Regions from separate parts of the Lysinibacillus sp. NPDC093216 genome, predicted to be linked through region 4. Evidence: riboswitches for the same ligand, from Rfam matches in the RefSeq annotation. Region 4 holds a riboswitch; each other region holds the start of a gene.

Region 1 (8,056 bases), on a different contig from region 4:
CGAAATAATATTCTAACTTCACCCTTACTTCCATCACTTGATACAACAGCCAGAAAAACACAAGAACTGCTAATCCCCGACTTACAACTGAGGAAATAGCCGCTCCTTTTACACCTAACTCCGGTAATCCTAAGTTACCAAAGATTAAACCGTAGTTTAATACAACGTGTAGCACATTCATACCTAGTGATACATACATCGTTTGCTTTGTCCATCCATGTACACGGATAATCGCTGCTAACGCATTTATAATTGCCTGTAAAAAAATAAAGCTTCCTATGATTGCCAAATAGCTTTGGGCATATTTAAGCACTTCTCCCTGCAAGTTCATCATGGTCATTAAATGACTCGAAAAGAAGAAAAATAAGACACTCATCATTAGTCCAACGACCAAATTCATCGTTACTGCTAAAGCAGAAATTTTCGCAGCTTCAAAAAAGCGCCTTGAACCTAAGTATTGAGATACAACAATGGAAGCACCATTACCAACTACCTCAAGTATTAAAATTGCAATATGAATATACTGATTGGCTGCACCAACCCCTGATACTGCATTATCTGATAAAGCACTAAGCATAAAAGTATCTGCTAGTCCCATTAACATAAATAAAAATACTTCTAAAAATATCGGCCACGTTAAATGGAACAAGCTTAACTTATTTGTCTCTTTTATATCACTTTCTCTTACTGTGTCTGACAATTTCAACTTCTCCTATACGCTTCATAAGAATTTTACGGGCAGTTAATCTCCCAACTACCGATTTTGAGATGAGAGTTTTGTACCTGACACTTCGCTTTCGGTACAGTTAAATGACTGCCCGTTACAGCGGGATAAAAATATATAGTATCTTATCATAGATTTTTAGGGTGTAAAGAGTATTTATAACGAAACATTGTAAAGGTAGTATAATACGTAAAAAATCCCTCTCACAATTTTATGCGAAAGGGTTTCTTATCATAGTAAGCAATGGTCATGCAATTGCTTACGTTTTTCTGTTGTTAAACCAAACTCTTGCTCTAAAAAAGCAGTCTTAGAACCATATCGGTTATCCATTGCATCAAATGCCGCTTGTAAATAGTCCTCACGGGCAGACATTAAGGCGTAAAATTGCTGTAATTCTCGATCGCTATAATCTTGCTGAATTGTCTGAGCCATTCGTTCTACTAAGGGACGTAGATGTACATTTGTATCTAAATAGTCCTCCATGATCGTTTCCTCAGGTACATCTAACGCCAGTAAAATAAGTGCGCTGCCAATACCTGTTCGATCCTTCCCAACCGCACAATGGTGAACAAGCCCTAAATTTTCAGGTTGTTGAATCGTTGCTATTAACTTTTTAAACGAGTCATTATTAAAAGGCATTTGTGCATAAAATTCTCGGAACATCTCTAGGCTTACAACCTTATAAAAATCTTTTCCACCAGTGTTTGTAGGCATCTCAAAAGCATGATTTCCCTTTGCTGGTATTTGAATATACTTGGCATACGGAAATACCGGATTAGGATTATTTTGAGCCTCATGGTTGTCTCGATAATCAAAAATTGTTTTCACACCTAGCGTTTTAAATAGCTCCTTATCTGTTTTCGTCATTTTACCAAGTGCTGCTGAACGATAAATCAAACCATTCTTAACAGTACGCCCATCTCTCGACTTATAACCACCCATATCACGAAAATTATAAACTGCTTCAAACGGAACAATCTTCATATCAAACTGTTTCATTCACTGCACCTCTCTCTGTTAGCAAGCATGCTTACCTCTATATTATAGAACAATTCGATATAATACCAATTTTCGCACTAGGGAATGTCATACGCTACTTTGAACGCTGAGGGGGGGATTTCAGCGAATCTTTATTGAAGCGGGGAGATGGCCGTATTACCTGATCACTTTTTCATCAAAGCGGAGCAGTTATCCACTCTAACCGATCACTTTTTCATCAAAGCAGAGCAGTTATCCACCTTACCTGATCACTTTTTCATCAAAGCAGAGCAGTTATCCACTTTACCTGATCACTTCTTCATCAAAGCGGAGCAGTTATCCACTCTAACCGATCACTTCTGCTTCATAGCGGAGCAGTTATCCACTCTAACCGATCACTTCTGCTTCATAGCGGAGCAGTTATCCACTCTAACCGATCACTTTCTCTTCAAAGCAGAGCAGTTATCCACTTTACCTGATCACTTCTTCATCAAAGCGGATCAGTTATCCACTCCAACCGATCACTTCTGCTTCATAGCGGAGCAGTTATCCACTCTAACCGATCACTTTCTCTTCAAAGCAGAGCAGTTATCCACTCTACCTGATCACTTCTTCATCATAGCGGAGCAGTTATCCACTCCAACCGATCACTTCTGCTTCATAGCGGAGCAGTTATCCACTCCAACTGATCACTTCTTCATCAAAGCGGAGTAGTTATCCACTCTAACCGATCACTTCTGCTTCAAAGTGGATCAGTTATCCACTCCAACCGATCACTTTCTCTTCAAAGCGGATCAGTTATCCACTCCAACCGATCACTTTCTCTTCAAAGCGGATCAGTTATCCACTCCAACCGACACTTCTTCACCGAAGAGAAACGGGTTTTTACCCTGACATTTCACTATTATCCATCAAAAAAGCTGCCCTTGATAAAGGACAGCTCCAAAATACTATTTAAATAACTCAGGGTAAACTGCTTTTGCTATTAACTCAACAGCTTCGCCAATACGCGGACCCGGACGGTTTGAAATATCAGTGTCTATAGAATACACCGCTTTATTTTGAATGGCAGTGATTGAATTCCATCCATCACGAGAGAGGATTTCTGCCGTTGGGTTTTCCCCATAGTTTACGGTTGTTAAAATGACATCTGGATTTTTTGCAATAATATCTTCCTCAGATACCTTTGCCCAACTTTTGAGGTCAGCAAAAACGTTCTTAACATTTGCAGCATCTAAAATCTCTTGTTGGAATGTACCAGAACCAGGTGTATATATGTCTGGCTTCGGACTAATTTCTAAATAGATATTTTTTGGTTCTTTCACATCTTTAACTTTTGCTTGGACTTCTGCAATTTTACCTTTAATATCATCATTTAACTTGTCGCCTTTATCTTTGATTCCCATAACTGTTGCGATTTGTTGGATATCCCCGTACACATCATCAAATGTTTTAGCCGATTGAATGGCAAACACTTTAATACCTGCATCTTCGAGACCTTTTAAGGCATTTAAATTTTCTTCATCGCCTCCAGTTGTATAGGCAATAACGACATCTGGCTTTAACGCTAAATTACGCTCACTATTGAATTTTACAGAATCAGAAACACGTTCAATTTTTTGCGCTTCTTCCGGATACGTATCATATTCAGTTGCACCAACGATTTTATCCCCCACACCTAGAGCAAATAAAATTTCTGTATTACTTGGTTGCAATGAAACAATAGTTTTAGGTGCGGCAGCAAACTCTACTTCTACGCCACGGTCATCCTTAACTTTATATCTAGTTTTCTCAACTTGTTGATCTTCCTTAGAAATAGTCTCTTTATTAATATCCTCTTTCGCGCCACAGCCAACTAAAACGAGTGCTAACATTAACACAGAAAGCCATTGTAGCTTAAACATTTTCTTCATTTCATTGATTCTCCTTTTTCTTTTTCATCGGGTATGACTTACTAATAAACGGTATTTCAGCAATACCAGCCTGCTGATTCATAAAGACAACCATTACAAAAAAGACATTGGCTAGTAATCCTAAATAATCAAAGAGAATAGCAGGTACTTCCCGTTCTTCAGATACTTTGTGCAAAACGCGATATGATTTTTTCGCCTCACTACGGCATAAATGTAATGCAGTAGCAGCCTCTGTCCCTTGAGGTAATACAAAGTTTTGTATTTCATCCTTAACATGACTAACATAGAAATCATAGCGATTACTTAGCCAAGTCAAATTATCTTCAGTTACCGCCAATTTACCTCGTACTGAGCCATTTACATGGTAAGCCATTGGTAAAATGGCTAGTAAATCATCTACTACTACCTCTACCGTTTCCTTTTTTACCGCCACCAAAGCGACGCCAATATGTGTTGTAAGGCTATCTGTTCGAATTTCAAAATCTACCGTTGATGCCTTTTCACGCATAAATGGATAACAAGAATAACGTGCATCTTTTTTCAAATCTAAGTCCCCGCTTTCCTTCGTGAAAAATTCTTACTTTATTCACACCTTCTTAGGATTCCAGCAGGTGAAAGATAAGTGTACATAAAAAAAACGTTGTTCCCACTCCTAAGGAAACAACGAAAATAACATAATAGTGTCGTATAGACACAACATAGCCTATGTAATTGCCGCATATTCTCCTAGCTTCCGAAGAGTTATCATACGTTCAAACAAAGGTCGGTCTCCTGGCTTGTACAGTTCACTACATTCAATCATGTTGTGAGTCATAAAAACCTTCCCATCAGATAATTCGACAGTGGTATATCTTTATGATTCCTGTACTTACAGTTGCGGAAACAGCTTCGGTTTTTCACCGAATTCCCGATTATGCTATAGTTTAGCACCCTTATTCTGCAAGAATTATTCACTTGTTTAGCAGTTTAACATAGATTAATAGGAAAAAATAGCTGTGGAATTAGAATAAACAAATACGATGGATAAAGATCATGCAGGTATCACCTTATGCACGCGGGTGTATTCGTTACCCCACGGGCATTTCACATGCTCGTGCAGGTATTTGTTATATTTCATAGATTGATGTTATAAAAGCTATCTCTCAACGAAAGCATGCGCAAAAAAACAGCTATTTTACATCTTTTAACGGATGGCATTCTTATATTTCTTTTTGCATTTAACATCTTCTTCTTCTTCAATTAAACGTCGAGCAATCTCTAGTAGTTTTGGGTCATTCGTTGCATCGAATAGCTTTTTAAAAGATACAATAATATCATAGCGTATCAATGTCGGGTGCTTTTCGTCTAAGCATATTTGAAATCTTTTCGCCAAATATGACACGACTAAATCTCTTTGTACCTGCCCTGCTAAACCTATTCTCCAAATCGCCTGCAAAGTATGCCTCGAAGTTTCTGTTTTTTCATCATACGTTACTGCCCAAATCTTTAAGAAGTCCTCTAATACTCTTTCTTCGGGATCACTTTTTGCTGCCAATGCGCATAAAAATTGTGCAGCACTTGCACGTACATGTCCATTTTTGTATGTAAGAGCTTGAACAAGTTGTTCCCAAACTGAATATGTCCAATCAACTGGTTCTTGCATAATTTTCATTAATTCTTCGTATGATTTGTATTGAATATCAAGGTCACGCTCTGTTAAATTACTAAAAAGTTGCAAAATCTCTTTTTCCATGATTCATCCCTACCTTTATTGTTTCAGAACGTAAAAATGGTAAACTTGTAAGTATTGTATTAATTTCTATCATTCGTTACTTTACTACTACGAAACTAAAGTCACAAACACTTTTAATTTCAAAGTAAGGTCCCAATTATTATATTTCAAAATTATCAGAAATGAGTATCAATATGCAAGGAAACATTTCTTTCGGCTATAAAAGACACATTTTACATGTTAGCTTTATAATCGGAATTAGCCTTCTATGAATCCAAGCGAAATACGCTATAACGATGGCAATCATTATATGGATAATTGATGCTATACCTTACATCGGCTCTATTTTCATTTTAGTAACTGGTAATATGGTAGTAAATATATCTACTTATGTAAATAAATTCATCCTAGATGTTATTTTACTCATTATTCATCGACTAGTCGAGCCTAAATTAATGGATCACTATATCAGGGATGATAGGTTTACTCGCAAAATCTTGAATACCGTCAAATATTAAAAAAGGTCATCTTTGTAATTTTTTTTACAAAGATGACCTTTTCGCTATTTAAATCGTCTATATAATAGTAGGGCTTATTGAATACGACCGAAGCCTACTAAATATTGATTCCACCAATCAAGTGATTCAATGACAACACCTTTATTTTGAGCATCGATCATCGTGTTATTTCCTAAGTAAATACCTACATGCGCTATGCCTGAACCATAGCTGAAGAATACTAGGTCACCTACACGTGCTTCACTTGCTGAAATACGTTGTGTTGCTAAATATTGTTGTGATGCTGTACGTGGTAAAGATACGCCTGCTTGTTTGTAAGACCATTGCACAAGACCTGAACAGTCAAATCCTGTTGATGGGTTACTGCCGCCCCAAACATAGCTACGGCCTAAGAATTGCTTTGCAGTTGAAATTGCATCACCTGAAGATGCAGTACCTGAACCAGAACCAACAACGACTTTTTGTAGTGATTTTTCATTGTTCGCTTTGCCACTATTGTTAGTGTTGCTAGTATTACTGTTACTATTATTATTGTTACTAGTATTATTGTTAACGTCGTTATTTGTTGCTTGTACTACTGGAGTAGCTGCTTGAAGTGCACGTAAACGAGCTGCTTCTTCCTCTGCTGCTTTACGTTCTGCTTCTAAACGTTCTTCTTCTTGTTTCGTTGCAATTTGTGCCTTTAAAGCTAGAGATTTCGCTTCATTCTCAGCTTTTTTTACTTCCATTTCGCTTTCCTTTTGTTGAAGCTCTTGGAATTGTTTTTGAAGCTCTTTTTGTTTTTCATCTAATGTTGTTTTTTGTTTCTCTAAATTAGCCTTATCCGCTTCTTGTTGATCTACTAATTCTTGGTCAGCATCCATTAATGTTTTTACCGCTACGACACGGTCCATTAAATCTGCAAAGCTTTTCGATTCAAGAACAGCACTTAAATATATACCTACAGTGTTATCTTGAGCTTGGTATGCAGCCATACGTTCACTTAAAATTGTTGAACGTTGCTCAATACGTTTTTTAGTATCTACAATATTTGCATCAACTTCTTTAATATCTGCTTGTACTTTGTTAAATACTTTTACTTTTTCATCGATCTCTTTTTGTAAATTAGTTAATTCTTCTTGTAGCTTTTTAACCTCTGTATCTATTTTAGCTTTCTTATCAATCATTTGTTGAGATGTTTCTTCTGCGTGCACTACGGTTGGTTGAACTGTATTAAATAATAAGCCGCCAGCTAGTGCTAATGCTAGCACCATCGACTTACGCCATTTATTGCGTTTACCCACGTTATTCTTCCCCTTCACTAGTCAATTTCGCTCTTCGTATTTTAATGTAATCACTGGAACGATTTCTTTTATTTTCTCTTATATATTTATTAGCCTTTTAAAGTTTAGCATTATTAGCATAACTTTTATACTATTTCACGGCTTTTTAATCGTTTAGTAAAACTCGCAACATTCTTGTAATATTCACGTAAATTCTATTAAATTCTACAAAACTACATTTTATTCTACATAACAACGTTTTTAACTGCTTTACCATTAGACCCAATTTCTGTTTTGTAATGTTTTTGTAATATTTCTCGAGAACATTTACCCATTATGCCTCTGCATAATTGCGTCCAGAATCGGCTAAAAGAAGTTAAAATAAAAAAAAGGTAAGGGAGCATTTCCCCTACCTCATCTTGTCGCAAATGTATTTCAATGAACAAAGATATTAATTTCCACTCCAAGTTGGCGCTTCCTATTGCCTCATAGAACGTAACGCTTGGATAGAAAGGCGTACCAAAAGAATGGCACATAAAAACAATCCCAAGTATGCAGCTGTATTTAAATAAACAGCGTATGCATCACGAATAAATTGCGAGATTGCTAAAAGTGCTACAGAAACAATGCCAAAGGTAATACCTACGAGAAGTAAGACGAAACGGGAAAACAAATTTGTAATAAAACGAGCATTATCCTCATCCGAAAAAACATCGTGATGTAAGATAATTTTTCCACTCTCTACCCGTTGAATGAGCTGGTTAACTCGTCTTGGCATTTTGCGCAATGCCGGAATAAGCATTGCTAATTCTTCTTGTAAACGTTCCTTCGTTGCCATCGGTTCTTTAAATGGCTTCAGGAAGGATGCTCGCATATATGCAGATGAAAAATCTTTTGCTTCCGTAAAAATATCAAAATTCGGGTCAATTACCCGTAAAGTCCCCTCTAAT
Region 2 (8,056 bases), on a different contig from region 4:
AGCTTAAATAAAAGGATGTTTTATCCTATTTTTCCAGTATAATAATTATAGGTAATTAATTGGCTCATCATCATAACTTAAGGCTGAATTCTGTTCCGACTGAGCGCTTTCCTGAGGGCGTCCAGTTTCCCACTGCAATAAATTTTTGGTATGAGCACTTAAATCAAAGCAGAAACGAGGATGAATCATGGAAAACACAATACATAGAGCATTACAACTACGAAGCCAAGGAAAACTACAAGAATCGAAAGAAATGTTTTTGACATTATTATCAAATAATCCTCTCAATCCTTCCCTCCACTTTCAATGTGCACGAAGCTTTGATATTTTAGCTGAAGAAACAAAGGCAATGCCATTTTATGAGAAGGCGATTGAATTAGGCTTAGCAGATGATGAACTAGAGGACGCATTTATCAAATTAGGCTGCATTTATCGAACACACGAACGCTTTGTAGAGGCGAAAAAGCTATACTTAGAAGCGTTGAGTAAATTTCCTAAAAAAGAACAAATGAAAATATTTTACGCGATGTCATTATATAACTTAGGAGAGCATGCTGAAGCAATGGGTTTCTTAATTAGCAACATCGCTTATACGACAACTGATCAAGATATATTAACGTACTATCGAACAATTACTTATTTAGGTCATCGATTAGATTCTAGTAGCGATGAAATTATCACACTTGATAAAAATCAGCAATTACAGCCTTCTACAAAATCTATTGTAGAAAAAGTAACAGAGGGTCTTAAAGGTTTTGGTATTGGAGGTTTTTATACTAGTAGAGGTTTTGAGTATGATGAATATTATCGCTTTTTTAATGATCGAGATTTAGAAACACGGAGATGTGCCCTTACCGCTTTTACAGTAATGCTCGGTGCATGGCATGCTCTCAGTGGTTTTACCTTTATTCCACAGCACGACCGAAAATATTTAGGTGGATATAATCCAAATGAACCGCTTCATGAATTGAATAATTACATTGAAGCCTTCGTTGCTCATCATCAACAAATTAAACAAGATTTCCCTGTGATGTTTAACTATATGATTAGGTTTTTTATTTCTATTGAAGAAGAAAGAAAAGTACCATATGAACAATGGTTTCCAGAATTAGATGCTCATCTCGTCCAACGATTGAGAGATGAAGTATTACTTCCCAATAAATCACTTTTAGACGTCCCTACTGAATACAAATACTTTTTAAAGGAAGCTGGTATTCAACCATTTTTCGAAGACGATTTTTTTGAATAACTAGAGAAAAGCCATGTTAGCATGAATCACGCGAATATGGCTTTTTTCATGTAAGAACGCTGAACTCTCGGATAAAGGTTCTTTAATTATTATCACTATGTTAAAATGAAAATTAGAATGATATAAATATTACCAATAATGTAAGAGATTCTATTAAAGCATCTAAAGGGGGATGAGAAATAGTGCTTCCAATCTTTTATTCCATTGGTATGCTAATCGTATTACCTGCCAGCTTTATTATTTCGCTATGGAAAGCTGCTTTTAAAAGTAAACTGGAATGGTTGTTGGACTCATTGGTGACGGCAACACTAATCGTTTGGTTATTTCAAGCAGGAAACTGGAGTTGGGTCGGATATTATGTTCGCTTTCTTTGGTTGGCTCTCTTGATTGTCACTTTCATTTTTTCTTGGAAAAGGGTAAGAAATTTACCGTTTACCACAAAATATACGCTATCTCAAAAGTTTTCAATTGGTATTTATATTGTCCTCATTTTGGTTTTTGGTACTTATAATGCTTTGGTCGTGAAAAGCTATACAGTAACCGAAAAAGGAATTGAGTTATCTTTCCCACTTAAGGATGGCACCTATTATGTCGGACAGGGTGGCAATCAGGTGTTAATGAACTATCATCAAGCCTATCCAGGTCAAAAATATGCTTTAGACATTTTAAAATTAAATACGCTCGGAACCCGTGCAAGTGGACTATATCCAGAACAATTAGATAAATATCAAATATTCGCAGATGATTTATATAGTCCTTGTAACGGAAAAGTAGTCAACATACAAAATGATTTACCTGACCTCACTCCTCCGAAATCTAATCCAGAAAATCCTGAGGGAAATCATGTCACTCTTTCATGTGAGAACCATGATGCTACTGTTTTATTAGCTCATATGAAAAAAGGCAGCGTAGTGGTGGCACAAGGCGATAAAGTAACAACGGGCCAAATACTTGGAAAAGTAGGAAACTCGGGTAATACAAGCGAACCACATTTACATATTCACGCCGAAAAGGATGGGAAAGGTGTACCGATAACATTTAATGATCGATTTTTAGTGCGAAATAGTTTAGTACGATCATATTAACGATAAATAAAAAATGCTTAAATTCTTAAAAGAGGGCGGATAGCGAATGTCTGAAAAAAATCAAACAAACAATAATTCTGTAATTTCTTTAACGCTTGGAATTCTATCATTGTTTATACCTTTTATTGGCTTGATCTTAGGCATCATCGGAATAGTTTTTTCAAATAAAGCTGTAAAAGAAATTAATACAACTAATGAAAATGGTAGAGGATTAGCAACTGCAGGTTTAATTTGCAGTATAATAGGGATTATTTTACAAGTCCTTGCGATTTTGGGGTATGTAGCCTTTTTCTCAATGACGGTGGTAAATAATAACGGCTAACATGAGCACATTTCGTGCGATTTCTATTGTTTTTGTCCCCCGAACCCATTTGTTTAACCTGAGCAATTTTTTTCTTTTACTTAAGCGTCCCCCTATTCTCACAAAAAAATCCACCTCCATGTTTTTTCAACATGGAGGTGGACTTGGCATTACAAATCATCAAAGCCGTTATCTTCTACATTAACCTTTACATACTGGCGAGAACGTTGCTCGAAGAAATCTGTCTTCCCTAAATCAACATCCTCATACGCTTTAACCCACTTTAATGGATTTTTGCGATAGCCTTCAAATGGACGCTCTACGCCAAGCTGATTACAGCGTACATTAGCATAGAAATGTACATAATCATGCACATCTTCCACATCGAGGCCAGCAATTTTATCGCCAATCACTTCATTGGCCCAATCGATTTCTAGTTGAACGGCTTCACGGAAGATTTCCTGTACACGAGCTGCTCGTTCAGGTGTATCGTATTCAGGATATTCCTCTAATAGCTCCTGATAAATTTTCACAAATAAATCGACATGTAGCTGTTCATCGCGATTAATATAATTAATCATCGTTGACGAGGCCACCATTTTTTGATTGCGTGCTAAATGATAGAAGAACGCAAAGCCAGAATAGAAGAATAAACCTTCTAAAATCACATCATAAACAATCGCTTCTAGCATATTTTCAACAGATGGCTCCTCGGAAAATGCTTGGTAGCCCTTAATAACGAAATCATTACGTCGCTCTAGCACTGGCTCTGTACGCCAAAAATCAAATGTACGATCCTGCTCGTCTTTGTTGACAATACTTGATAGCACGTAGGAATAAGAGTGATTATGGATTACCTCTTGTTGCGCTAAAATAATCATTAGTGCATTTAAACTTGAATCTGTTAAATAATCCGCTACTTTCCCCGCAAAATCGGTTTGTACACTATCTAATAGTGCTAGCAAGCCAATGATTTTTAAAAAGGATTCCTGTTCATCTGCTGATAGCTGTGGAAACTGTTTGACATCATTGCTCATATTAATTTCAAACGGTGTCCAGAAGTTCCCTAGCATTTTTTTATACTTAGGATATGCCCAGCTAAAACGCACATCATCCCAGTTCAAAATGTTAGAAGAACGTCCGTTGACAATTCCTGTTGAACGGTTCGGTGCATCTTTATCCATAATTTGTCGTTTTGTAATAGTTGTCATTGTTATTTCCTCCTAGCTCGCGCAAGACTCACATTCTAGCAATTCTACAGATGTTGAGCGCACATAATAAGTCGTTTTTACACCGCTCGCCCAAGCATTCATATGCAATGCTAGTAAATCTTTCGCCTTAATCGTATTTTGAACGTATAAATTAAGTGAAATGCCTTGGTCGATATGACGTGCTCGTGCAGCATTTTGCTTGATTGTCCAATTTTGATCGATGAAATAAGCAGATTTATAATACCAAGTTGTCACAGGTGATAGATCAGGTACTGTTACTGGAATTTTGTAATCCTTCTTCTCTTCTGAATAACTCTTTTGGAAGATCGGATCAATCGTAGCCGTACTGCCTGCTAAAATAGATGTTGATGAGTTCGGTGCAACTGCCATTACATAGCCGTTACGCATACCTTTCTCAGCAACCGCGGCGCGTAATGCATTCCATTTATGACTGTCATAGCCACGTTTGTCAAAATACGCACCCGTATGCCAATCTGAGCCTTCAAATAATGGATAAGCTCCTTTTTCACATGCCAAATCGTTAGAAGCACGAATCGTTAAATATGCAATTTCTTCATATAGCTTGTCCGCAAACTCTACAGCTTCCTCAGACTCCCATTGAATTTCTTTCAAAGCTAATAAATGGTGCCAGCCAAACGTTCCAAGTCCAATACCACGGTAGCGTAGGTTCGTAATTTCTGCTTGTTTTACTGGAATTGTATTTAAAGCAATAACGTTATCTAACATACGTACTTGAACTGGGATTAATCGTTCTAGAACACCAGCCGGTACTGCTCTACCTAAATTGATAGACGATAAGTTACATACAACGAAATCTCCAGGCTTGCGACGTGTTACGATGACATCATCTTCAAGGGTAATAGACTCAAATTCAGTAGCTGACATATTTTGGAATATTTCTGTACACAGGTTCGAGCTGTAAACCATCCCTTCATGCTTATTCGGATTCATGCGATTGACTTCATCTCGATAGAACATAAACGGCACGCCTGTTTCAAGCTGAGAGCGCATAATACGCTTCATAATATCAATGGCTGGTACAACTTCACGACTTAACAATGGATTGGCGATACATTCCTCATATTTAGTACGGAAAGAGCCGTCACCCTTTTTCTCATCATAGAAATCCTCTAGTGAAAAGCCCATAACTTCTCGCACTTCATGTGGGTCAAATAAATGCCATTCCCCGCGCTCTTCTACCGTTTCCATAAATAAATCCGGTAAGCATAGCCCTGTGAAAATATCATGAGCACGCAAACGCTCATCCCCATTGTTTAAGCGTAAATCTAAAAACGTAAAGACGTCTTTATGCCAAACATCTAAATAGACAGCAATAGCGCCTTGTCGTTGACCAAGCTGATCGACTGAAACCGCCGTATTATTAAGTTGTTTAATCCATGGTAAAACACCACTTGATGCACCTTTAAAGCCTTTAATAGATGAGCCTCGGCTACGAATTTTACCCATATAAACACCAATACCACCGCCGTACTTCGATAATGTTGCGACATCTGTATTCGTGTCATAAATGCTTTGTAAACTATCATCTACTGTATCGATAAAGCAACTTGATAGCTGTCCATGTGTTTTACCTGCATTTGATAATGTTGGTGTGGCAACAGTCATATATAAATTACTCATTGCCCAGTAAGATTCACGTACTTTTTCTAAACGATTTTCTGTTTCATCCTGCATCAGAGTCATCGCAATGACCATCCATCGTTCCTGCGGTAATTCCACCGGTGTTTTCGTGTAATCACGGACTACATAGCGGTCCATTAATGTTTTTAAACCTATATACGTAAACAACTCATCTCGACTTGATTCTAAATAAGAAGCGAGTTCCTGAAGCTCCTGCTCACTATACTTTGTTGTTAAACTTTCATGATACAAACCAACTTCTGTATAGTGTGCTAAATGTTCTGGGAAAACCTTATAAACATCTTTCACTGAGACACCACGACGCATCGCAAATTGGTCATATAATTTTTCTAAATAAATTTGAGCTGCGACAAATGTCCAGTATGGCTCCTCTTCATCAATGAGGCTAAGCGTTTGTAAAATCATCGCATCTGCCCATGCTTCAAATGTGGCATTGTCGTTTTTTCGTAGCCATCGATCCGATAACCTCACAAAACTTTCGAGTTCATCCTCCGTGTAACTTTTCTTGAGCTTAGTCATTTGCTGTTCGATTTGAATTGTCATGTACACATTCTCTCCCTTTCCTTCTCCAGCAACACAAAAAGCGATCACGCAACATCTATCGGTTACGTGATCGCAGTAAAATCGGAAATGGAAATGAAGGATAAGCGCACAAAGAAGTGAACAAATCTCTCGCCTCCACTTCTCAATCCCCGAAGAATGTGTTGCTGTCTTGAACATATCGGCAGGTCTCCTGGCTCATGCTTCCTCCAAATGATCACCTTCCCGTTCTTCACAGTGGCCTACTCATCATTTGTCAGCACTTACAGTTGCGGGGACAGCTTCGGCCTAAGATGACTCTTTTTCCGAATTCCCTTTTAAACCATATTGGTACCGTTCGTCCAAAATACTATATATTGTGTTTTAACTCCTAAACAAATCTAACATATTGTGTTTATTGTTGCAATAGGCGATTTGCCCCTTGCAAGTTATAAAGTGCTACATTTTCTCGAAGCAAGCCCAATTACAATGCAGTTTTACGTAGTTTTTCAAAATTTCTAGGAAATTTTTTTTGTGCTAGCTGCTCTTTTTCAGGCTGTATTCCTAGCAAAACTACTGCACATGGACCAGCCGATTTCTCAACATCTAACGAACTTTTGACCTGTTGCTCGCTAAAAAGGCGGGTAAATTCTGCTTGTAGACCTTTTGATCCAACTGGCCATACTTGCTGCACAATCCCCTCTTTCCACGCCTGAAAAATAGGTTGGAGCTGTGCGACATCTTCAGGCTGAGCAAGGATTTCATTGCCTACAAGCGGTAATCCATAGGTGTACCAACTAAGCTGTTCATACTTAGTTGCTGTGTGTTTTTGCTGTTCACCTAGCATCGTTATAGATAATCCTGATTGTAGAGTCGGCATATTGGACTCTGTACTACCGTCTATCGGTGGACAATTAAGCCCCGCCTCATCAAAAACCTGCTGAATGCCTGCAACATAACGAGACCATGCAGCATCTCCTGAAAAATTAGCGAGTAAAATATGGTTTGGTAAAGCATTTGCAGCAAGCTGCTCTAAAAAAGTAACACGCGCCGTGAAGTATGCCGTTAGTTTGTCTGGAGCAGACACAACATCTTGTGGTTTTTCGCCAATGGCTGCGGCATTATCTGTTGTAGCAAACAGCTCACCTATTTTTATTGCATTTCTCAATGTACTCGACCTTCCTTACGCACAAACACCTTTGACAGAATTGGCATCACAATTGCAACGATCACCAGATTTACGAGTGTTGCCAATGGAAGACTAGTCAGTGACGCCCAGTAAAATGCCGGACTAATGATAAAGTAAAATGGTAAAGGTGCCACAACACCATTTAGAATAAGTGCCACGGGCCATTTCCAGAAATGCATTCCTTTTTTATGCATGACCCCAAAGACCCATACAACAATAAACATTTCTACTGCGATAATAATATGTAGTGGCCCTAGAGGGAAGCCAGTAGTTAAGGCTGAGATAAAATGCCCAATGACTCCCGAAACCCCAGCTAATACTGGAGATAAAAAGACAACGCTCAACAATGCAGGTGCAGAGTCAAGCGCTGCAGTTGAAATAAATGTTGGAATTTTAATGACTGCACCTACTGCACAAATTGCCGCAACCATGGCAGTGAGCGTCAATTTCATCAATCTTTGTCGATCCATCCCATTTCCTCATTCCTTTAATATTTGGCTATTCATTATAACGTGTGGTTGATTTCCGTTCCGGCTGGGTGCTTTGTCGCTTTCGCACAGAGCAAAGCTTCCTGGAGGCGTCCGATAAGCCGCTAATCCCAAGGTGTCGCCGCTTTTACCCCAACCACAACTTTTAATGAAAAGCCTACTTTATGAAACAATATTATTTGATTTGTTCCCCGATACCGTACCAAATGCGTACGACTTGTTCAGCTTCAGCGAATAATGCCTGGTACAAACGCCCACATGTATCACGCAACAATCGTGCCTGTTTTTCCATCGGCACAACTCCACGACCCATATCGGTCACTATTATATA
Region 3 (8,056 bases), on a different contig from region 4:
GATATTGTGCCATGTCCGACATGCAAAGTAGGAAAAATAGGTTTGCGTAAAAGTTTTTACGGTTGTTCGAATTATAAAAATGGTTGTAAGCAAACGTTCCCAGAAAGGTTACTAGGAAAAAAACTAACTGAAAAGAACATTAATGATTTATGTAAGATTGGTAAAACAGCTGTGGTTAAAGGGTTTAAGTCAAAGAATGGTAAACAATTTAATGCGTCACTTCGTTTGGTAGAAGGAAAAATTGAATTTGAGTTTAATGAAAAGTAATTGCGGATGAGATTTTTTTCACCGTCAATGCCGTTCAGACGATTAAAAATAGTGAAGATGTGACACTCAGCAAAGTAACACGAGCGAAGAAGAAATTTGAAGTAGTAGGGAAATGCCCATTATGTGGTCATAGCGTGATCGAAGGACAAAAAGGCTTCGGCTGCAGTAACTGGGAAAAGGGCTGTAAATTTGTCATCTGGAAAAACGATGAATTTTTAGCCGCGAAGAAGAAGAAGCCTACCAAAACAATGGTTAAGAAATTGCTAGCCGATGGAACGGTATTGGTAAAAGGCTTAACAAGTAAAAAGGTTCTAAATTCGATGCTCAATTAAAATATGAAAAAAATACTGACAACGAATATTTTAGTTGGAAGATGGAATTTGAAAAAAAGGATTAAAATTAAGCATTTATGAATCTTGTTGAATTAATTCTCACTACCCTAAACAATTATTTTATGAAATGAAGGTTATCTCAACCTAATGACTTCCAAGTAGAAAAGAAAATCCTTTGTATTTTTATAATTTCCATTTATAAAAATAGATAACCAAAATAGAATGAAAGATTTGTTAGTAGATCATGTAGAGTGTTGCCCTCACTGATATTGAATATCGAGACTAATAGCGTACTATGAGGAATTTGTATAGTAAGGTAAGATAAATTATTGTCTAAATTTATTTTATTTTTCCAATAGTAATTAATGTTTAACAGTTCTATTTTCTGGCTATTAATCTCTCGTTTATTACTATTTTTACTTTAATGTAATATATAATGTAATTGCTATCTGGAAAATATTCTGATATTGTTCCTCTTATAACTTAATAATTTTTGTTGGTGCGAATGACATTGTTCGTTTGCTTAAAAGGGAAATCGGTGCAAATCCGATGCTGTCCCGCAACTGTAATGGAGAGTCTATACAATATGTCACTGTAGCGAGCTATGGGAAGGCGTATAGATGATGAACCTAAGCCAGGAGACCTGCCAATAAAAGCAACAAACTTACATAGAACCACGAGGATGGTTGTAGTGACTGGGAAGAGACGCCCTTTATTTAACTATGACATCCTCTTGTAGACAAGGGGATTTTTTTATGCCCTTTGCTTTAAGAGAGGAGAGCGTTTTGAAGAATCCAACAACTAGAAAAATCAACCTACTCTTATTAGTGTTGACTGGTGTCGTTCTAATATCCTTGACGTTAGCGATAATGGTAGGCTCTGTGTCTATAACACCTAGTATTGTATGGCGCATTATTTTATCGCATATCCCGTTCAATCCACTTGGCATTACAGAAGATTGGAGTCGTTCGCAGGAAATCATCATCTGGCAAATTCGTACTCCCCGCGTAGTACTTGCCATAATAGTCGGAGCGGGTCTTGCAATTTCGGGAGCTGCTATTCAAGCTTTAGTTCGCAACTCAATCGCAGACCCCTATATTTTAGGTGTATCTTCCGGTGCATCTGTCGGGGCGACGTCTGTTATTTTACTGGGCGCTTTTTCATTTTTAGGTATGTATGCGCTATCACTTGCGGCTTTTATAGGTGCGACGATTGCAGTACTAATCGTGTTTTTCTTAGCACGAGTTGAGGGGCGAATTTCAGTTATTCGATTATTATTAGCCGGAATTGCCGTGTCACTAGTTTTGTCAGCAATGACGAATTTTATGCTGATGATGGCGAAAGAAGAGGGCGGTATAAAGGCAGTGATGTATTGGATGATGGGAAGTCTGGCTGGAGCGAAATGGGTAAATTTAATGATTCCGTTCGTTGTTTTAACGGTCGTCTACGTAATTTTACGTCTTCATGCACGTCATTTGAATTTACTTTTACTAGGCGAAGAATCTGCTGTTACGCTGGGGATTAATTTAGAGAAATTTCGATTGCTACTAATTCTATTAATTTCCCTATTAACAGGTGTCCTTGTTGCTGTAAGTGGTGCAATTGGCTTTATAGGACTGATTATTCCACATATCGTACGCATGATTGTCGGCTCAAATTATAAGTTTGTACTGCCAGTCAGTGCATTAATTGGTGCGATATTTTTAATATGGGCTGATGCAGCTGCGCGTATTGTGATTGCACCTGAGGAAATGCCGATTGGAATTATTACTGCTTTATGCGGATGCCCATTTTTTATATGGATGTTGCGTAAGCAAATGTATTCTTTCGGGGAGGAAAATTAGATGGTATACGTAGCAAAGAACCTTACTTTTGCCGTGCAGCAGGTGAAAATATTAAACAATGTTTCTGTACATATTCAAGAACGCGAGTTTGTGGGCATAATTGGACCTAATGGCAGTGGGAAATCGACCCTATTAAAAAATATGTATCGTATGCTACAACCTCAAGAGGGAGAAGTATTTTTATTTAATGAAAATATTTACAAGCAATCTTCAAAGGAGATAGCAAAGCAACTAGCCGTCGTAGGGCAGGAAACACCAGTGCTTTTTGAGTTTACTGTTAAGGATCTTGTTGCAATGGGACGTACACCGCATAAAAGGCTTATGGAAGTGGATACAAAAGAAGATCTAGCTATTGTCGAGGAATCGATGCAGCAAGCAGGCGTACTGCATTTAAGTGAACGTACTTTTAGTTCATTATCTGGTGGTGAGAAAAAACGAGTCGTTGTTGCAAGGGCTTTGGCGCAACAGGCTAAGGTTATGGCATTAGATGAGCCAACGAATCATTTAGATATTCAGCATCAACTCCAGCTTATGGATTTAATACAGAGCTTGCCGATTACGGTCATTGTAGCCTTGCATGATTTAAATATTGCAGCAACTTATTGCGATAAAATTTATGTTTTAAAGGACGGAGAAATTGCGGCGTATGGAACTCCGTTTGATGTATTAACACCCTCATTGCTACAAAAGGTGTTTGGTGTACATGCAGAAGTTAATGTACATCCTGTCACGAAAAAGCCGCATATTTATTATATATCTGAGCAATTTTTATAGTTAGTTTAAGAGACTTAGATTTCTTTCAATATATTTTTTAGAAAAAAGGAGAAGTAGACATGAAGACATTAAAAAGCGTATGGCTTGTTCTTGCAATCGCAATGCTAAGTATTTTAGCGGCTTGTGGTAACGAGGAAAAACAGGATTCAGCATCGCAAAGTGAACAAGTAGAACCAGCAAAAGCAGGAGCAACGGAAGTAACGATTGACAATAACGATACGACACAAGTCTATTCGCAAGCACCTAAAAAAGCAATTAGCTTAAATCAGCATGTGACAGAGATTATGCTAGCGTTAGGCTTAGAGGATTCAATGGTCGGAACAGCATATTTAGATGATGCAATTTATCCACCGTTACAGGCAGCTTATGATAAAGTTCCGGTACTAGCTGAGCAATACCCAACAAAGGAACAAGTGATTGATGCAGGAGCAGATTTTTTATATGCAGGCTGGAAAAGCGGGTTTAGTGAGAAGGGTGTTGGAACACCAGAAGAACTAGAAGCACTTGGCATCCACACTTATTTACATACATCTTCAAGCATTAAAAATCCTAAGTTAGAGGATATTTTCGGCGATATTCGTAACATCGCCAAGATATTCCATGTGGAAGAGCGTGGAGAAAAGTTAATTGAGCAAATGACAAAAGATGTAGAGGATATTCGTACGAAGCTTCCGCAAGAGGAGGGGAATTTACGTATTCTTGTATTTGATAGTGGTGAGAAAGAAGTTTTCACTGCTGCCCAAAACTTCATGAATGAACTTGTGACAGTAGCAGGTGGAAAAAATATTTTTGGGGATGTTGAGTCTGGCTGGACAACCGTTTCAAAAGAAGATGTAGTTGAGCGCAACCCGGAAGTTATCGTTGTAATTGACTATGGTTCAACTACTGCTGAAGAAAAAATTAATTTCCTAAAAAATGATCCGGCACTAAAAGAAACGGAAGCGGTATTAAACAAACGTTTCGTTATTTTACCACTATCAGCAGCGTCTGAAGGTGTTCGTGCGGCTGAAGCAATACAAATTTTGGCACAAGGATTTTATCCAGAAAGCTTTCAATAAAGAAGAGGAGCTAGCCATGTGCTAGCTTTTTTTATAGGAGGAGGGTAAAAATGACTATAAATGCTTTTAGCCATAATATTCCTGAAAAAACATTTGCTAAGTTAAACATAGAAGGTGAATTTACGCGTCTTGCTGTGAGTCCTGGCATTATCAACAAACATTATACACCAGCACAATTTCAAACAATCGCAGAGGTAGTCGGAGTGAGTGGCGCTATTAAATATTCTGCATCCTACAGTATACTACTATCTGTACCGACAATAGAATTAACGACTGCCAAAAGGAAGTTGGAAAAGGCGGGCTTATATATTGCAAAGCAAGGACAGATTGTAACTATGAAGGCTTGTGATTTTTGTGATGGCGATAAAATGGAGGCAGCACAGATTACAGAGGAGCTGTATCAGCAGCTTGAAGGCTTGGAAGTACCAAGCAGGATTCGCATTAATATGAATGGCTGTGCATCAGCTTGCTATAATGCCGTATATGATGATATTGGGCTTGTATATCAGAAAGATAGCTTTGATGTGTATTTAGGGGCTGTTCCGATGGGTAAAAACGCACAGGCAGGGGAGCTTTTTGTGAAGAAAGTGTCTGTACAGCATATCGAAAATCTTTTACAGGAAATAATTAGGGTCTATAAAGAACTTGCTCGCCAAAAAGAACCATTTTATAAGTTTTACAAGAGAACAAAAGCAGCAGACTACTGGCAAACGATAAAAAATTACCCAGGTAGAGTGATTGTAGATTGATTTACAACTAAAATTGTAGAAGGAGATATGTGATGACTACTATTAGAGAAATTGGAAGCTTATGTGTTACTGATAGAGATGGTTACATTATTAACCATTCAGACTGGAATAAAATCAACCCAATTTTTCTTCCTGTGATATACGATGTGGTTAATACGTATTCCACTCATCTTCAAGATGACTTACATAGTGTATACATAAGAGGATCTATTCCAAAAGGGATAGGTATTGAAGGCGTAGCTGACTTAGACACAATAGCGGTTACAAAACAAAACCCTAATAAACTGCAGTTAAAGCGGATAAAAGAAGTGGAACAAGAATTAAATCAAAAACATACTTGTGTAGATGGTATTGAACTAAGTTTTTACGGCATAGAAGATATTTTAAATTCGTCATCTTTTTCAATAATTAGTTTCATACTTAAAACCCATGGAATATGTGTGTTTGGAGAAGATTTGATACCTCAATTACCAAGATATAAAGCTGACGAAGCTTTAGCAAATGACCACCTTATTCATTTGCAAGGTCAAATTAAAAATGCCTGTGATGATCTTCAAGATAATTCTGATATAGAGGATATTAAAGATTGTTGCAAGTGGATTATGAAAATTATTGTAAGAGCAGGACTTGGACTTGTCATAACTAAAGCAAACACATATACAAGGGATTTATATCCTGCTTATAAATTGTTTTCGGAATATTTCCCTGAAAAGGAAAGGGACATGAAAAAAGCACTTGAATATGCCATAACACCCATAATAGATACAAACTTATTGTTATCGTTTTTAAATGAATTTGGAACGTGGATGGTTAGTGAAGCTGAAAAATGGCTAAAATCCTATAACCCTAATAGAGAATTAAACATGAAAATATAATCTAATTAATAACTTGCGAAATTCGAATTTGGAATTAGCTTTGTTTTAGCCTATATTATTACGTTATAACAGACGGAATTGATTCCACATACAGAAAAAGGTAATCCTATCTTAGTCATGTCTAATATGGGATTACCTTTTATTTTGAAGCATTTTTAGATTTTAGGTCAATCGTATACTGCAAATAAAGTTTGATCATTTTCTATTTATGTTGCTCTACAATTGCGCCCAATCATATATTATTATTTATTGATTTGTCTTTAAATTCTTTCCAATATACTGGACAATCTTGCGAAGTTCAGTAGATGATGGGCGTCCAAATGGACTTGTTTGTTTTTGTTGATAAAGTAGTTGTCCATTTTCATCAACTAGGAAATAAGCTGGCTCTCCATGCGTACCATGATCCTCATAGGGTGCTTCTTCTCCGTGATAAAACACATCATATGCTTTTAATGTTTTTAACTCTTCATCTGCTAAGACGGTAAAGGTAAGATTGTGCTCATCAACCATTTTCTTTAAATTTTCCAATTGATCCGTTGAGATTGTAATTAGATGTACATTCTTGTCTTCAAAATAACTTTTGTTTTCTTCAAGCTCTTTTAAGTCATGAAGACAAACAGGGCACCATGATCCTCTGAAAAAGATAATGAGATGCCAACTTTTATGCTGGTTTTGATGAGATACAAAAGAGAATTCTTCGCCGTTGACTGCTGGAAGAGTAAAATTGGGTACTTTGTCACCCAAATTAAATGTAGACATACTTATCCTCCTGAAAATTGTAAATTCTTATTGAGCTCTAGTACGGATTTGGAACTCCTTTATATTCTTTCCTTTTCTAAATTAGATATGTAAAATTTAAGGCCTAACTAAACTGCACAAAAACCGTTTCTTCCAACAAATTCCGAGCTGTAATTTTTTTCGTATTCAGGCTTAGAAAAGTGAAATGAACATTATTATTTGTCATTTCTTAGCATACTTTATTTCAAAGCAACACCACTTATTTTCATAACTAAAAAGTGGTTTTGCTTTTTTGTTGAATTTTTTGCAGTCAATATGGCAAACTGAATACGGAGATAAATCTGAACATGATCCATCTTTCACCTAATGGCATAAGCGTCTTACGAATAAATTGTTAAGTACGCCATGCTACATATGGGGGACACTATAACTTGTTTTATATACTAAAGTTAGCAGGCTAACAGTTCGGAGGTAGAAAATTGAGCAAAAGGAGATCAGTTGGGTTAGAGTTGCGTACATTGTCACTCTTAATGAGAAGACAATTGGATCAAACTATATGTACTATGCAAACGGAAAGAGATAACCTTACTGCCATGCATGGTTGGACGATTGGTTATCTTTACAAAAATCAAGATACAGATGTGTTTCAAAAAGATTTTGAACGAGAATTTTCTATTCGCAAATCAACAGCGTCTAGAATACTGAAATCTATGGAAAGTAATGGATTGATTACTAGGCAAACTGTTCCTTATGATTCAAGACTCAAAAAAATTGTCTTAACAGAAGATGCGTTGAAAATACATGATAGTATCATGACACGTAGAGTAATGCTTGAACAACAATTACTAACAGGTATCCCGGAAGAGAAACTTGAAGTTTTTTTTGAAGTGATGGATGCTATGAAAGAGAATATTGAATCTTGAAGAAGATGCTATTTTTGAATTTTTATCACTATATAGTTAGCATGCTAACTAAATGAGGGGACTGCATACATGTTAAAAATATTTAAATACTTAAAACCAAAAGAATGGACGCTAATTGTAGCCAGCATAGTGTTCATAGTAGGGCAAGTTTGGCTGGATTTGAAGTTGCCGGATTATATGGCTAAAATTACGACCCTTGTACAAACAGAGGGTAGTAAAACGAGCGAGATATGGACAGCTGGAGGGAAGATGCTTTTATGTGCCCTTGGCAGTATGATATTGGCAATCATCGTGGGCTATTTTGCGGCAAAGGTAGCAACGTCTCTTTCGAAGGAATTGCGAAAAGGGGTATTTAACAAAACTTTATCTTTCTCTATGGAGGAGATTAATGGTTTTTCAATCGCAAGTCTAATTACTCGTTCTACTAATGATATAACGCAAATACAGCAAACTGTTGCAATGGGTCTTCAAGTTATGATTAAGGCTCCTATCCTTG
Region 4 (8,056 bases):
GATTTATCAAAGTTTCAAGGACGCATTATTAAAGTAGGTAAGCATGAATCCTGTGATTTTCAAGCAAGAGATATTCGCTACCACAAAAATGGTATGCTGTTCAATGTTCATCACAAGAAGAAACTCTATGAAATCTATGTACCAGGTTTTGGCGAGCATCAAGTATATAATGCGCTCACTGCGATTGCAGCTATTTGTGAAATGGGTTTGCCGATTTCTTTAGCAGCTGAACAACTGCCATCATTCCGAAAATTGAATAAGCAGCTTCAGGTATTTAAAGGCATTAATAATTCCATATTACTAGATGATACATGGAATATTACGACTACTTCTTTGGAGGCAGGATTAAAAGTTTTGAAAGCGCTCGGAGAAGGCAAGAAAACGATTGCCGTTATTGGGACGATAACAGATTTAGGGTCTTGGGGATATATCATTCACGAACAAGCGGGAGAATTAATTAGTGAAATTGGGGTCGATGTACTTATTACGATAGGGGAACATGCAAGTATTATGGCGCTTCATGCCATTGAGGCAGGAATGAGTTCACCTGTGTATATTTTTAAAAATAGTACACGCGTCTATAAATTGTTAGAAGATATTGTAGATGAAAATACGGTTCTTTTCATTAAAGGAGATATGTATAGTAAAGAAGTTTCTAAGTTGGCAGATGATTTAAAAATAAAAAAATCATCTACTTCCGAATAGATTTCACCTAAATAAATGTTATTTTTCATCATTTACTAGAATGAGCATATTTATAGTCAATTGCTTGAAATGCATAAACTATGATATTCATTTATTCAGAAATATACTTTATAGAAAGGGGGCGTAGTTAACTTGCAACATATAAGTGTGAGCGATATAAGAAAATTATTACAAGGAGAATTATTAAGCGGTTCTGAACACTGGTCTGTTAAACATGCAATTTATTATAACCGACATGATCTGACTCAAAATCATACACTTATGTTTGTTAGTAAAAGTGATCAAATTAACTGGCAAGAAATAGATCGAAAGGGACCATCTCTAGTCATTTCTGATAAATCTTCAGAGGAATTGAAAAATGCGCTGAAGAATACGGCCGTTATACGCGTCAAAAGTATTTTGCATGCCTATTGGAAATTCATGGGGCATTACAGAAATCTATTTCAAATACCAGTCGTTGCTTTAACCGGAACATGTGGTAAAACGACAACGAAAGAAATGATTAAACACATAGCTAGTAAGGAATGGAATGTTCAAGCATCTGTCAGCAGTAAAAATGAGCCACGGCAATCCTTACCGTACTTGACTGGAATCGATCAGAATACAAAAGCAGCTATCTTTGAATTAGGATTGGGGAATATAGGGAATATTAAACACCAATGTATGATCTATCAGCCTACGATTGGTATTATTACGAATATTGGTGTCCATCATTTAGATGGATGCAATAATCTTGATGGTTATATCAAAGCAAAGGCAGAAATTGTAGAAGGAATAAGAAAAGATGGCACGTTAATCATTAATGGTGATGATGAAAACATTAAAAAAATCCCCCTAAATAAATTTAGAGGAAAGATTATTACCTTTGGCGTCAACGAAAAGGCAGATTATCAAGCTACGAATATACAATTCACAAAAGGCGGCATGAAATTTGTACTAAAAGTGTCAAATAACAAATACAATTTATTTGTTCCAGGATACGGAGAACACCAGGTATATAATGCATTAGCGGCTATAGCTGCCATAAAGGAAATGGGACTTTCCATGGCTGTCGCAATTTCGCAATTAAAAACGTTCAAAGCGATGGCAAGACACTTAGAATTTTCTACGGGCATAGGTGAATGTACTATCGTAGATGATACTTGGACAAATAACCCGACTTCTGTTGAAGCGGCACTAAAGGTTTTAGATACTATAGGAAAAGGGAAGAAAGTAATTCTTATTTTAGGTGATATTAAGAGGTTAGGAAATTTCGAAGAAAAATATCATCGAGAGATTGGCACAATGGTCGCGAAAAGAAATGTTGATACGCTTATTACTATTGGCAATAGAGCAGAAAATATTGCGAATCAAGCGTTGAAGGAAGGCACCAAGGCAGATGTTCATATGTTTAAAGATGTTACAGGCGTTTTAGATGTACTAAAGCATAAGCTCGATAATGAAACCATTGTACTTATTAAAGGTCCAATGTCTAGCAAATCTATGATAGAATTTGCGAATCAGTTAAAAAATAAAAAATAAGCTAGAAAAAGAAGTATTCTCAATAGAAGAATACTTCTTTTTCTTTGTATTTATATTATAAAACACGACGAGCTGTTACATAGTTTTGATTTGCCCATGTTGAAGTTAGGCTTTGTTTTACAACATTATTAGATGTCATACTAATAAACTGATTATTACCAAGATAGATGCCTGTTTGTGTAATATCTTTTCCTCCATTGTTAGTAGAGAAGAAGATCAGATCTCCTTTTTGTAACTGTGCTTTTTCCACTTTAGTCCCAACTAATGCTTGTCTACTTGCTAATTTATCTTTTAAATCAATCCCATGCTGTTTAAAAACATAGTAAGTAAATCCTGCGCTCGTAAACGTAAGTGAGCTTTCGTCATACGAATAACCAAACTTTGCTTTACTACTCAAATTTGAGGCAGTAGAGATGATTTTATCAGCAGAAGTAGAAGGCGTGCTAGGGGCTGGATTTGGAGCAGGAGCTGCAGTTGAGTTATCTGACGTAACACGTTTTGCAGTAATATAATGCTCTTTATAATAGTCAACGAACAGTACTCTTGTCGTAATACCACTTGAACTTGGAATCATTATTCGTTGGTCCCCAGCATAAATGGCTACAAGTGAAGGTGTTTGAGAGCCAGCGACACTATTAAAGAAAATTAAATCACCTTTCTTTAAATTAGCACGTGAAACCGTCGATCCCAGATTCATTTGTTCCTTTAAGGTTGTAGTACCAAGGTTTACGCCACTCTTACGATAAACATATTCTACAAACCCAGGCCCGGTAAAACGTAGACTCTGCTCACTAATTGTTGTACCCATAGTTACTTTATCTTTATAGTTATAAGCGTTTTCAACGATTTTATCGCCCTTTGTTGCAGGATTAGCTGAGAGTAATGTAGGTAAAACTCTGCGGGCACCTACATAATTATCTGTATAATATGGCTTACTATTTAAATCAGAAATAACAATATTCTGTTGGGAATCAGCCATGTGAATCATTTTATTGTCCCCGATATACATACCAACGTGGTCAGGGTCTGTCCCAGTTTTTTTACTCTTAAAGAATAGTAAATCACCTTTTTGTAATTGATTTCTATTAACAGCTGTTCCTTGCTGTATCATATAATCTTCATTATAAGTTGCAAGGTCAACACCATTTTTCTCGAAAATGTACATAATAAATGATGCGCAAGAGAATTTATAAGGATATGTAGCCTTGTATTCTGTATTACTATATGTCGCCTTACCAATTAAGCTTTTTCCAGCTTGAATTAGTTGATCCGCTTTCGTATTAACTGCTTGTGAGTTATTCAGGGCATTTGTTGTTGCAGCCTCTACTTCTATAGGTTGAACAGTTGGTTGTACCATCCCCACTGTGCTAAAACCTATCGTCAATGCTAATGTTGTTGATAAAAATCGTTTATTCATGTTGTTATTTCCTCCTGAAGCTATTGTTAGGATTAATCCTGATTTGGTTTGTCACTGGAATTAATCGTAGCATGAAAAAGTAGGGCTTCTTTGAGGTAATTGTTACCACGGTGGATGGGAAATTGCTGTAAACACCTGATATAAAAGGCTTCATCGCCTTAATTTACAGTTGTATTACAAATGTTTCAGTTGGCTGAAGTGTTTTTTAGTATCGAAAGAAGGAGGATGTCGATAAAATTCAGAAGTTGGGTGATAAAACGTGAAAGTTAGTCGATAAAATTCAAAAGTTGGGCGATAAAATGTAAAAGTACCCCGGCAAAATTAAAAAGTTGGAAGACATGCCAGTTGAATAGAAAATAATTTCTATTCAACTGTTTTCTTTTAGAATTCTTGAATCATCTCCACTCTATTACCGAATGGATCTCTAAATTCAAAGCGTTCAAAATGAGGAATAGGAACTGAGTCGAAAATTTCTATATGATGTTCGGCTAGTACCTTCTTCCAATGTTCGATATTTTCAACTTGATAGGCAATATGAGCCTTCGTCGTTAATCTATCAAAGCCATCCTCTGTACCTACATGTACCGCTCTATTGCCGACCTGTAACCAAAATCCACCTCGTCCTTTCAGCGAATCAGGCTTTTCAATTTCTTTTAGTCCTAATACTTGACAGTAAAAATGTCTTCCTTTTTCTTCCTCACCTTTTGGTATTGTTATTTGAACGTGATGTAAGCCTATAATCATTTTTTCTCCTCCTTTAATTCTAATCATTACTTACTTCTAGGATAATAATGTAAAATCCTTTAATTTGATGAATGAATAGTATTCTTTTTCACGAATGAAGCATTTGTAAAACCAGTAATGAGAATTAGGGAGTAAGCCCATAATAGCCATGAGGCGAAATATCGATCTAAGTCAGCCGATAAATTCGGGAAAATATTGTCGAAAACTAACAATACGACTGCATCGATGAGCATTCCAGGTAATACGATACAAATAGCAGCCAGTAACCGTTCTGTACCTTTTGTCTTTTTCAAAGAATAAATAGGTATTGTCGCTATCCAAACGATTGGAATAGCTAAAATGTAAGTAGCTATCATGAGGAAAGGTTCTTCAAGGGTAAAAAAGTAGTGCCCTACAAATCGAAATACGGCACTTGCTACAAGCCAAATCCCAAAACCCCAGCATAAAAAGAATCGCATAGTTTTCCTCCTCTAATTATTTTCTAGACGATGCAATGTCTGAAGGATTTTTTCTAATTGCTGATAGAAGACATCTACATCGAAATCGTCCCTCATCATCACTTGTAAGGCTAAGCCATCAATAAGGGCGTTGAAAAAAATGCTCCAAGTTTCCATCGACACGCCATCAATTGGTGATGTATCCCATAATTTATTTAAAATGTTACATAAATGTTCATTTTCAGCCGCTAAAATTTGTCCAATTTGCTGTCTAATAGTTGGGTTCGTAAAGCCGAAAACGATTAAGGTGAAAAATAATTTATGATAAAACGCATCATTTTCATATCGACTTTTTGCAGAGAAAAGTGCAGATTGAATCATTTCTCGATCAGTCATCAGAATCTCATTCCAGGAATTTTCACAGATGTCTTGGACAATTTCTAGAATGATTTGCTCTTTTGATTTGAAATGATAATAAATAGTTCCTTGTGTCACCCCAGCTTGCTCAGCAACAGCCTTTAAGGTGAATTTCTCAATCCCTTTTTCTACTAAACTTTGCTTGGCAGCCATTAATAAATCTGACTTTTCAATACCAGTAGGTTTTGCCATTTGTTTACACCTCCTTTGTTATTAGTTAGTTGGATAACTAACTATAAAATAACAGAATATCCCACTATTTACAAGTTTTTTTGGTAGCGGGGCTGCTAGTCTTCGATGATTCCATATGTTCGGAATAATAGCAGTATGAAGAATCAAACAAATCTGAAAATAAATCTACTTTTCAGAAAAATATATGTTATAGTAAAACATAATTAAATATTGTGTAAGAGTTGGTGCCGAATGAAAGTTTGGCTTAAAAGGGAAGTCGGTGTAAATCCGACGCTGTCCCGCAACTGTAAATCGGAGCAAATCACAATTGCCACTGGGAAACTGGGAAGGCTGTGAGGCGTGTTGATGAGAAGCCAGGAGACCTGCCAATATCTAGTACACACCAAATACCTACGTGGAAATAGGTGGTGAGATGTGACCATATCGGCCCTGTGCGACAATAAATCATGCGATATTTTGAAAGAATTTCGTATTGTTTCTTGATAGCTAATTTTGATATGCAATGACAGCCATTTTCCAAAAAAAAGGAGGGTGGCTTTTTTTTTATTTTGATTGATAGGAGAGATAAACATGACGTATACAAGTACTACAGTTGGTTATCCGTATATCGGAGAAGATCGTGAATGGAAAAAGGCTTTAGAGGCATTTTGGAAAAAGGAGCTTTCAGAGGATGAATTTTTACAGCATTTAAAGGATATTCGCCTAGCTCGAATAAACAAGCAGATTCGTCTCGGCATAGACATGATAACTGTCGGAGATTTCACACTCTATGACAGAATGTTGGATACGGCAATGATGTTTGGCTTAGTTCCAAAGCGCTTTGATTGGCAGGGAGACAAAGTTGATTTACAAACTTACTATGGGGTAGCTCGTGGTAGTAAAAAAGCCGTGGCTAGTGAAATGACAAAATGGTTTAATACAAACTATCATTATATTGTGCCAGAATATGAGGGACAACCTTTGCAATTAACAGAAAATAAAATATTGGCAGACTTTTTAGAGGCTAAGGAAGCGTTTGGTATTACAGCAAAACCTACATTGATTGGCCCATATACATTTTGTAAATTAACAAAAGGCTATGACAAACTATCGCAGATTACATTTATTTTAGCATTACTACCACTTTATACGCAGGTCTTAAAGGAGTTAGTGGATGCTGGTGTAGAGTGGATTCAATTAGAGGAGCCTGCTCTTGCCACAACACTAGATGAAGCGGAGGTTAAACTTGTTCAAGAAATTTATAGACAATTAGTTGCATCAGTACCCGAGGTTAACATTATGCTACAAACATATTTTGAGTCATTATCGGCATACGAGTCAATTGTGACACTTCCGGTTCAAGGAATTGGGTTAGACTTTGTGCATGGCTATGGCGAAAATATGGAGGCATTACGTCAATTTGGCTTCCCACAAGATAAAGTATTAGCGGCCGGTATTATAAATGGACGAGATATTTGGCGCTCCAATCTAGCAGAGGCTAGCTCAACTATTAAAGCTATTGAACAGCTAAGTGGTGCTAAAGAAATATGGATTCAATCTTCGTGTAACTTACAGCATGTTCCAATTACAACTACTCTCGAAACAAAGCTCGATCCAGTTCTAAAAAATGCCCTTTCTTTTGCAGATGAAAAATTAGTTGAAATCAATGAAATAACAAAATACTTACAAGGCACAGGAAGCCCCTCAAATCAAAAAACATCTGAAAGTATGAAGGCGATTGAAGCGTTGAAAAATCACCCGGCTCGTCAAAATAGAAGTATTCAACAAGCCATTAAAGCAGTGTCAGCACAAGATTTTGAACGCCAGAGTGAATTTAAAACACGTCAAAAGGTTCAACAACAAGCCTTGCAATTACCGCTGTTCCCAACTACAACAATTGGGAGCTTTCCGCAATCAGACGAAGTCAAACGTACACGAAGTGCATGGCGAAAGAAACAACTATCTGATGAGGATTATGCAGCGTTTGTCGAACAAGAGACAAAACGTTGGATCACTATTCAAGAGGAATTAGATATCGACGTTTTGGTACACGGTGAATTTGAGCGCACAGATATGGTTGAATATTTCGGGGAAAAACTTACTGGTTTTGCATTTACGGAGAAAGCATGGGTTGTATCATATGGCTCTCGCTGTGTGAAGCCACCAATTATTTATGGTGACGTTGCATGGGAAGCACCGATGACAGTTAAAGAAACAGCCTATGCCCAAAGCCAAACGAATCGTTATGTAAAGGGAATGCTCACAGGTCCTGTGACAATTTTAAATTGGTCCTTTGTCCGGGATGATATTTCACGGGAGGATGTATCCTATCAAATTGCTTTGGCACTTCGAAAAGAGGTAGAAGCACTAGAAGCTGCGGGTATTTCTATTATTCAGGTTGATGAACCAGCATTACGAGAGGGCTTGCCACTGTGTGAAGAAAATTGGGGAGCTTACTTAGAGTGGACGGTGAATGCTTTTAAACTTGCTACATCTAGTGTGAAGGATCAAACACAAATTCATACACATATGTGCTATTGTGAGTTTAATGATTTTATCGAGCCAATTAGTGCATTGGATGCTGATGTTATTTCAATTGAAACGTCACGTAGCCATGGCGAGCTGATTTCTTCTCTGCAAGTCA

Evidence for each region. Region 4 has a riboswitch for cobalamin ahead of metE (5-methyltetrahydropteroyltriglutamate--homocysteine S-methyltransferase). Riboswitches for the same ligand answer to the same signal wherever they lie in the genome.
Region 1: it holds a riboswitch for cobalamin, as region 4 does, so the genes downstream of both, ACQKOG_RS05195 (hypothetical protein) here and metE (5-methyltetrahydropteroyltriglutamate--homocysteine S-methyltransferase) in region 4, are expected to answer to the same signal.
Region 2: it holds a riboswitch for cobalamin, as region 4 does, so the genes downstream of both, ACQKOG_RS16590 (ribonucleoside-diphosphate reductase subunit alpha) here and metE (5-methyltetrahydropteroyltriglutamate--homocysteine S-methyltransferase) in region 4, are expected to answer to the same signal.
Region 3: it holds a riboswitch for cobalamin, as region 4 does, so the genes downstream of both, ACQKOG_RS21795 (FecCD family ABC transporter permease) here and metE (5-methyltetrahydropteroyltriglutamate--homocysteine S-methyltransferase) in region 4, are expected to answer to the same signal.

Annotation. Positions count from the first base shown of each region.
Region 1 covers NZ_JBNNVB010000003.1:110,313-118,368, forward strand. The annotation lists gene ACQKOG_RS05175 (MATE family efflux transporter) at 1-700, opposite strand, end outside; gene ACQKOG_RS05180 (tyrosine-protein phosphatase) at 956-1,723, opposite strand; gene ACQKOG_RS05185 (hypothetical protein) at 1,871-2,416, shown strand; gene ACQKOG_RS05190 (ABC transporter substrate-binding protein) at 2,653-3,615, opposite strand; gene ACQKOG_RS05195 (hypothetical protein) at 3,617-4,159, opposite strand; cobalamin riboswitch at 4,360-4,565, opposite strand; gene ACQKOG_RS05200 (hypothetical protein) at 4,799-5,347, opposite strand; gene ACQKOG_RS05205 (NlpC/P60 family protein) at 5,919-7,127, opposite strand; gene ACQKOG_RS05210 (ABC1 kinase family protein) at 7,585-8,056, opposite strand, start outside.
Region 2 covers NZ_JBNNVB010000015.1:77,145-85,200, forward strand. The annotation lists gene ACQKOG_RS16570 (tetratricopeptide repeat protein) at 188-1,249, shown strand; gene ACQKOG_RS16575 (M23 family metallopeptidase) at 1,432-2,334, shown strand; gene ACQKOG_RS16580 (DUF4190 domain-containing protein) at 2,381-2,656, shown strand; gene ACQKOG_RS16585 (ribonucleotide-diphosphate reductase subunit beta) at 2,806-3,846, opposite strand; gene ACQKOG_RS16590 (ribonucleoside-diphosphate reductase subunit alpha) at 3,859-6,072, opposite strand; cobalamin riboswitch at 6,235-6,422, opposite strand; gene ACQKOG_RS16595 (hypothetical protein) at 6,533-7,216, opposite strand; gene ACQKOG_RS16600 (ECF transporter S component) at 7,213-7,707, opposite strand; gene ACQKOG_RS16605 (bifunctional adenosylcobinamide kinase/adenosylcobinamide-phosphate guanylyltransferase) at 7,901-8,056, opposite strand, start outside.
Region 3 covers NZ_JBNNVB010000026.1:62,065-70,120, forward strand. The annotation lists gene topB (type IA DNA topoisomerase) at 1-267, shown strand, start outside; partial or broken gene ACQKOG_RS21790 (topoisomerase C-terminal repeat-containing protein) at 285-664, shown strand; cobalamin riboswitch at 1,080-1,264, shown strand; gene ACQKOG_RS21795 (FecCD family ABC transporter permease) at 1,385-2,443, shown strand; gene ACQKOG_RS21800 (ABC transporter ATP-binding protein) at 2,444-3,217, shown strand; gene ACQKOG_RS21805 (ABC transporter substrate-binding protein) at 3,277-4,275, shown strand; gene ACQKOG_RS21810 (precorrin-3B methylase) at 4,326-5,024, shown strand; gene ACQKOG_RS21815 (nucleotidyltransferase) at 5,057-5,899, shown strand; gene ACQKOG_RS21820 (peroxiredoxin family protein) at 6,146-6,658, opposite strand; gene ACQKOG_RS21825 (MarR family winged helix-turn-helix transcriptional regulator) at 7,117-7,560, shown strand; gene ACQKOG_RS21830 (ABC transporter ATP-binding protein) at 7,630-8,056, shown strand, end outside.
Region 4 covers NZ_JBNNVB010000007.1:104,769-112,824, forward strand. The annotation lists gene ACQKOG_RS10530 (UDP-N-acetylmuramoyl-tripeptide--D-alanyl-D-alanine ligase) at 1-705, shown strand, start outside; gene ACQKOG_RS10535 (UDP-N-acetylmuramoyl-tripeptide--D-alanyl-D-alanine ligase) at 838-2,226, shown strand; gene ACQKOG_RS10540 (C40 family peptidase) at 2,282-3,643, opposite strand; gene ACQKOG_RS10545 (VOC family protein) at 4,025-4,387, opposite strand; gene ACQKOG_RS10550 (DUF5367 domain-containing protein) at 4,447-4,845, opposite strand; gene ACQKOG_RS10555 (TetR/AcrR family transcriptional regulator) at 4,858-5,433, opposite strand; cobalamin riboswitch at 5,639-5,817, shown strand; gene metE (5-methyltetrahydropteroyltriglutamate--homocysteine S-methyltransferase) at 6,004-8,056, shown strand, end outside.